2 linked regions of the Arthrobacter crystallopoietes genome follow. The protein of the gene in region 2 interacts with the protein of the main gene of each other region in a pairwise test. Links are inferred from orthologs where the notes say so. Each region holds a gene or a part of one and is shown on either strand. Other genes may lie near its edges.

The links. Proteins that work in one complex are often made in the same cells at the same time.
Region 1: the proteins of rplA (region 2) and thrS interact in binary tests that used the Escherichia coli proteins (3 or more experiments, as listed by UniProt). The link is inferred for Arthrobacter crystallopoietes from one-to-one orthologs.

Annotation. Positions count from the first base shown.
Region 1 is NZ_CP018863.1:4,184,510-4,187,830, forward strand. Bases 1-2,925 are described here. They hold thrS (threonine--tRNA ligase), read right to left. Parts: upstream 2,510-2,925; coding sequence 491-2,509; downstream 1-490. Other genes in these bases: AC20117_RS19250 (HIT family protein), read right to left, coding at 1-494; AC20117_RS19260 (DNA polymerase III subunit alpha), read right to left, coding at 2,583-2,925. Outside these bases: more of AC20117_RS19260, read right to left, coding at 2,926-3,321. UniProt on the Escherichia coli protein: Catalyzes the attachment of threonine to tRNA(Thr) in a two-step reaction: L-threonine is first activated by ATP to form Thr-AMP and then transferred to the acceptor end of tRNA(Thr). The rate-limiting step is amino acid activation in the presence of tRNA.
Region 2 is NZ_CP018863.1:361,758-365,530, reverse strand. What follows is about bases 319-3,299. They hold rplA (50S ribosomal protein L1), read left to right. Parts: upstream 319-1,445; coding sequence 1,446-2,153; downstream 2,154-3,299. Other genes in these bases: AC20117_RS01695 (GNAT family N-acetyltransferase), read left to right, coding at 2,887-3,299; AC20117_RS01700 (hypothetical protein), read right to left, coding at 2,276-2,743; rplK (50S ribosomal protein L11), read left to right, coding at 843-1,274; nusG (transcription termination/antitermination protein NusG), read left to right, coding at 319-717. Also shown: more of nusG, read left to right, coding at 1-318; more of AC20117_RS01695, read left to right, coding at 3,300-3,773. UniProt on the Escherichia coli protein: One of the primary rRNA binding proteins, it binds very close to the 3'-end of the 23S rRNA. Forms part of the L1 stalk. It is often not seen in high-resolution crystal structures, but can be seen in cryo_EM and 3D reconstruction models.

The sequences.
Region 1 (3,321 bases), 3.8 Mb from region 2 along the record:
AGGAAATTCCCGTCCCCGCCCCAGCGCGGCACAACGTGCTGATGCAGGTGTGCGGCCACGCCTGCTCCCCCGGTCACGCCCTGGTTCATGCCCAGGTTGAAACCGGTTGGATTGGCCACCTTGCGCAGCACGCGCATGGCAGTCTGGGTCAGCTCGGCGAACTCGGCTGTTTCTTCCACGGTGATGTCGGTGTAGTCCGGAACGTGGCGGTACGGGCAGATCAGCAAGTGGCCGGGGTTGTACGGGAAAAGGTTCAGCACAACGTAGTTGAACTTGCCCCGGTACACGATCAAGGATTCTTCATCGGAACGTCCCGGCGCCACGCAGAAGGGGCACTCGTCCTTGCCCTTGAACTGGTCCTGTCCGCCTTTGACGTAGGCCATGCGGTGCGGAGTCCAGAGGCGCTGGAAGGCGTCCGGAACCCCGGCCAGCTCGAACTCGTCGGTCATCTGGCCTTCAGGCTGCTGGTGAGGCACACCCGCCGAATCCGTCATAGCTGGTGATCCCGGTTACGGACGGCTTCAACAATCCTGGCCACGGCGCCGTCGACGGGTACGCCGTTGTCCTGGCTGCCGTCGCGGAAACGGAAGGACACTGCGCCGGCTTCGGCGTCTTCACCGCCGGCGATGAGGACAAACGGGATCTTGTCCTTGCTGGCGGTCCGGATCTTCTTCGGGAACCGGTCCGAACCGAAATCTGCTTCCGCCCGAATACCAGCGGCCTTGAGCTTGGCGATGACCTCGCCCATGTAGTCGTTGAAGGCCTCCGCCACGGGGATACCGACAACCTGCACCGGTGCGAGCCAGGCCGGGAAGGCACCGGCATAGTGCTCGATGAGCACGCCCATGAAGCGTTCGACCGAGCCGAACAGGGCACGGTGGATCATGACGGGGCGCTGGCGGGAACCGTCGGCTGCCTGGTACTCAAGTTCGAAGCGCTCGGGCAGGTTGAAGTCCAGCTGGATGGTGGACATCTGCCAGGTACGGCCGATCGCGTCGCGGGCCTGCACAGAGATCTTCGGGCCGTAGAACGCAGCTCCGCCCGGATCCGGAACCAGCTCCAGACCGGAGGCTTCGGCGACTTCGGCCAGCGTACGGGTAGCTTCATCCCAGACTTCGTCTGCACCGACGTACTTCTCGGGATCCTTGGTGGAGAGTTCCAGATAGAAATCGTCCAGCCCGTAGTCCTTGAGCAGCGCCAGCACAAAGTTCAGGGTATTGGTCAGTTCGTCCTTCATCTGCTCGCGGGTGCAGTAGATGTGGGCGTCATCCTGGGTCATGCCGCGGACCCGGGTCAGCCCATGCACCACACCCGATTTCTCATAGCGGTAGACGGAACCGAATTCGAACATCCGCAGCGGCAGCTCGCGGTAAGAACGTCCGCGTGAGCGGAAGATCAGGTTGTGCATCGGGCAGTTCATCGGCTTCAGGTAATAGTCCTGGCCGGGTTTGACCACTTCATTGGTTTCGGGGTCGCGGGTCTCGTCCACGTGGATGGGCGGGAACATGCCGTCGCGGTACCAGTCCAGGTGGCCGGAGACTTCGTACAGGTGCCCCTTGGTGATATGCGGGGTGTAGACGAAGTCGTAGCCGGCTTCGGTGTGCCGCTGGCGTGAATAGTCTTCCATCGCCTTGCGGACAATGCCGCCCTTCGGATGGAACACCGGCAGCCCTGAACCGAGTTCATCGGGGAAGGAGAACAAGTCAAGCTCCGAACCCAGCTTGCGGTGGTCCCGGCGCTCGGCCTCCGCGAGGCGCTCCTGGTAGGCCTTCAGCGCCTCCTTGGTGGGCCAGGCGGTGCCGTAGATGCGCTGCAACTGCTTGTTCTTCTCGTTGCCCAGCCAATAGGCGGCCGCCGAGCGGGTCAGCGCGAAGGCGTTCGAGATGAGCTTGGTGTTGGGAAGGTGCGGGCCACGGCAGAGGTCGCACCAGATGGTGTCGCCGGTCTTGCGGTCCACATTGTCGTAGATGGTGATCTCGCCGGCACCGACCTCGACGTTCACGCCCTCGCCGGCTTCATCGGCTTCGGCTGACTTGTCCAGCAGGATCAGCTTATAAGGTTCATCAGCCATGGCAGCCCGGGCTTCGTCCTCCGTGACCACCCGGCGGGCAAACTTCTGGTTCTGGTTGACGATCTTGAGCATCATCTTCTCAAGGGTCTTCAGATCATCAGGAGTGAAAGGTTCCTCGACGTCGAAATCAAAGTAAAAGCCGTCGGTGATGTACGGGCCGATGCCGAGCTTGGCGTCCGGGCGGAGCTGCTGCACGGCCTGTGCCATCACATGGGCAGTGGAGTGGCGCAGGACGTTCAGCCCGTCGGGGGAATCGATGGTTACGGATTCGATCTTGGCGTCTTCGGACAGCGGCTGGTCCAGGTCTTTGAGCACCCCGTCCACGCGCATTACGACGACGTCGCGGCGCTCGAAGAATAACTCCGCCCCGGTAATGCCCGTGTTCACTTGTTTCTCTTCGCCGTCGACGATGAGAGTCATGTTTTGGGGCGCTGACACGAAGGTCTCCTTATGTTTCGATTTAGGCCTGTACCGCGCCACCATACTTTGGGTGCCACGAGCCTCTTTGATGTTATCCGCTGATATTGAGCCCGACCAACATGGCACGGTCCGGGAGTTGCAGGTGCGGCTGCTCGTGGGCAGACACCGGTGTTTCCGCCGGACGGACGAGGGGCAGCGTCTCCGGACGGGAAAGATCCCAGGCATCGGTGGCTTGCAGACTCATACCCCGCGGTCCCGTCCTCCTCGTCAGTCCTTGGATTAACAGCAGCCTGGTGCCGAACAGCAAGGGCCCGGCCTTGTCCTGCGCTTCATGGAAGAAAGTGCAGTCCACACAACCCGTGCCGTCATCCACACTGATGAACACCACACGGCGGCCTCCGCGCATGGGTGGGGTTTGGGTGGCGACCCGGATTCCTGCCACCAGGACCTGGGTTCCGTTGCGCAGGGAAAGCAGGTCCTTGGCTGCGGTTACCTTCAGTTCTTTCAGCAGCGGCGCGTAGCTGTCCATCAGATGCGCGCTGACGTCCACGGCCAGCAGGTCCAGTTCGGTGCGGACCTTTTCCAGCATCGTCGGTTCCGGCAGGCATGTTTTGAGGTTGCTCAATTCCAGATCGCCCAGCGGGAATGAGAGCTGGCCGTCGATGGGTTCGTAGCGGCGCGGAACCGGGCGGACCGGAGGCTTATCCAGGTGATGGACGAGATCCGCGCGGGTGGAGGTCCCCTTGCGTCCGGCCAGGTGGTTGAGCTCGTCGAAGGCTCCCAGTTTGGCCAACCGTTTCAATGTAGGTCTGCTGACCTTGGCCCGCGCC
Region 2 (3,773 bases):
ACCGTTGAAACCGCACCGGCCGAAGGCGAAGAGCCGGCCGAAGGCGAAGAGCTTGCCGACGCCGACGCAGAGGAAGCTTCCGCAGTGGAGCCCGCCGCAGCCCCTGAAGAGGATCCGGTCGAGGCGTTCCGCGCCAAGCTGCGCCGCCAGGAGGGTGACTGGTACGTCATCCACTCGTACGCCGGCTACGAAAACCGTGTGAAGGTCAACCTGGAGACCCGTATCCAGACCCTGAACATGGAGGACTACATCTTCGAGATCCAGGTCCCCATGGAAGAGGTCGTGGAGATCAAGAACACCACGCGCAAGATCGTCAACCGCGTGCGCATCCCCGGCTATGTGCTGGTCCGCATGGAACTGACGGATGCTTCGTGGGGCGCCGTGCGCCACACTCCCGGTGTGACCGGCTTTGTCGGCAACGCCCACAACCCGGTTCCGCTGAGCCTGAACGAAGTGTTCTCCATGCTGGAGCACACCGTCACCGCCGGCAAGACCGAGGGTGGCAAGCCCTCCAAGGCTGCACAGCCTTCGGCCCCGATCACGGTGGACTTCGAGGTCGGCGAATCGGTCACGGTCAATGACGGCCCGTTCGAGACCTTGCCTGCCACGATCTCCGAGATCAAGCCGGAATCCCAGCAGCTGGTGGTTCTGGTGACCATCTTCGAGCGCGAGACTCCGGTTACGCTCTCGTTCAACCAGGTCACCAAGATCCAGTAGTAAAGATTTCGCGCAGCCCGGCCCGCTTTAGCCGGAACTGCGCGGGCGGCCGCCACGCCATGGCGGCCAAACCACCGCCGGCACGCTCCTGTGTCTGCGGTACGTAAATTAGAGAAGGACCCGATATGGCCCCGAAGAAAAAGGTCACCGGCCTCATCAAGCTGCAGATCCAGGCAGGCGCCGCCAACCCGGCACCGCCGATTGGTCCGGCACTTGGTCAGCACGGTGTCAACATCATGGAATTCTGCAAGGCGTACAACGCCGCTACGGAAGCCCAGCGCGGAAATGTGATCCCGGTTGAAATCACGGTTTACGAAGACCGTTCCTTCACCTTCATCACCAAGACCCCGCCGGCTGCAGAACTGATCAAGAAGGCTGCTGGCGTGCAGAAGGGTTCCGCAACCCCGCACACCACCAAGGTAGCCAAGCTGACCCAGGCTCAGGTTGAAGAGATCGCCTCCACCAAGATGGATGACCTCAACGCCAACGACATCCAGGCTGCTGCCAAGATCATCGCCGGCACCGCCCGCTCCATGGGCATCACCGTCGAGGGCTAATTCCCCAAGGCGTTACCGCTGAACGGCCACAGGGTTTCCCAGGCCGGAAGCAAACAAGACAAAACTAAAGAACGACGGCGCCATACGTCACCTTTTCAAGGTGGCAACGCCGTCGTAGTGGCAGGGCCGGGCGCGGTCCGCAGACCACAACTGCACAAGGAGAAAAAGCAGATGGCAAAGCGCAGCAAAGCATATGAGGCAGCTGTAGCCAAGATCGAGGCGGACAAGCAGTACGCCCCGGTCGAGGCAATCACCCTGGCGAAGGAAAGCAATCCTTCCAAGTTCGACGCCACCGTTGAGGTTGCACTGCGCCTCAGCGTCGATCCCCGTAAGGCTGACCAGATGGTCCGCGGTACGGTCAACCTGCCGCACGGCACCGGTAAGACCGCACGCGTCCTGGTTTTCGCCACCGGTGATAAGGCTGAAGCCGCAATCGCGGCCGGCGCCGACTTCGTTGGTTCCGATGACCTGATCGAAAAGATCCAGGGCGGCTGGACCGACTTCGACGCCGCCGTGGCAACCCCGGACCTGATGGGCAAGGTTGGACGCCTCGGTAAGGTCCTCGGCCCGCGTAACCTGATGCCGAACCCGAAGACCGGCACCGTGACCCCGGACGTGGCCAAGGCTGTCAACGACATCAAGGGTGGCAAGATCGACTTCCGCGTCGACAAGCACGCCAACCTTCACTTCATCATCGGCAAGGTTTCCTTCGATACCAACAAGCTGGTGGAGAACTACGCAGCCGCACTGGAAGAGGTGCTTCGCCTGAAGCCGTCCGCTTCCAAGGGCCGCTACATCTCGAAGGCCACCGTTGCAACGACCTTCGGCCCGGGCATCTCGATGGACCCGAACGTCACCAAGGTTTCCACCGAAGCCTAAGGAAGCAATCCCTACGGGATCTTCTACAACAGAACGGCCCAGCATCATGCTGCGGCCGTTCTGTTCGTTTAAGTGGCGCTTAACTAGCCGGCCCTGACGCGGCCGCCGCTCCCGCAAGGCGGCTAAGACTTGGGTGCCAGCAGGCGGTCAAAGACGAGCCCCGTCGCCTGGGCCTGGACATAGATGTCCACGACGTCCACGGCCCAGTCCTGTGCGCTCCATTCAGATGGCCGGGAGAAACCGGACAGCGATCCGCCCAGCAGTTCACCCCCGTACACGACGGCGAAGACGGTATTGATGGCCTTCTGGCCGCGCAGCCCGAGTGCCGCGGCGGTGCCGTAGGCTGCTCCCCACATGGCTCCGATGGCGAAATGCGCACTGTAGTTCAGCAGCTTGCGTCCGCGGATGGACTCGACCGTCACCGGCAGGAACTTCTCCGTGAGCTCTGCGGGCGCATAACTGTCCGGGCGCCCGGTGATCGGCATTTCTACCAGCCTCTGGAAGGCTGTCATGACCACGGTTCCGGCCATTCCTGCCAGCATGCCGCGGCCGATGAATGCCACCGCTCGTTTTCCAGCGCGTCCGCTCAAGAGCTCCATACTGCATCGTAGGGCCGTTGAGGGATGCCGGGGAAAGGCTTCGCAGGAGATTGGACATGCAGATCGCTGCTGGTGTCGAATTGGTGGAGCAGGTAAGCTGATTGGGGAAAATCAATCACTGAGTGAAGGGCGCTATGTCGACGACGTCGATCACCATACAGCCCATCCGAATTCCCGAATCGTTGGAGACCTCGGATGCAGAGGATTTCGTTGCCTCCTCCGAGCTGGCCAATCTGGTGACCGGCCAGCTGTGGGGCAATAACGACCTTTGGGTCAGCCCTGCCGTGCGGTTGGAGGGCGCCCGCGCCAATGATTACGAGCAGTCGTTGCTGTGGGCGGCCAAGGACGGGGACAGGCATGTTGGCCGCGCCGTCCTGGAAATGACGAAGCGAGACAACCTGCACAGTGCCTTTGTGTACGTCATGGTCCATCCCGGCTTCCGTCGACAGGGGATTGCACGCGAACTGCTGTGGACTGCTGAAGCCTCCGCCCGGGACCACGGCAGAAGGGTGCTGCAGTCCTATAGTGAACACCGGGCGGGCTTTGACCCGGAGGCAGCGGACGTCCTGCGAGCGAAAACGGGTACAGGCTCACTGCCGGGCAGTTCGGCGGCCGTCTGCTTCGCCCGGTCCCATGGATATGAGTTGGAGCAGGTGGAGCGCTTCAGCGTACTTGCGCTGCCGGCGGACGACGCCAGGATCGAGTCGCTGGAGTCGCAGGCGGCTGCGAAGGCGGCGGAGTACCGGCTGGTGGTCTGGGAAGACGTTTGCCCGGAGGAATTCGTGGACCAGTATGCGTTGCTGCGGCAGAGAATGAGCACGGACGTGCCGTTGGGTGAGATCGATTATCAGGAGGAAGCTTGGGACCGCGCGAGGGTACGCCAAGGCGAAGAGGAACTCCGGCGTAAAGGTGGCCATTCCCTCGTCATCGCTGCCCTGCAGCTGGCGAGCGGAGAACTTGCCGGGCATACTTTTTTGGATTACTACCCGGAGAAGCCCGACGTCATTTACCAGGAGGACAC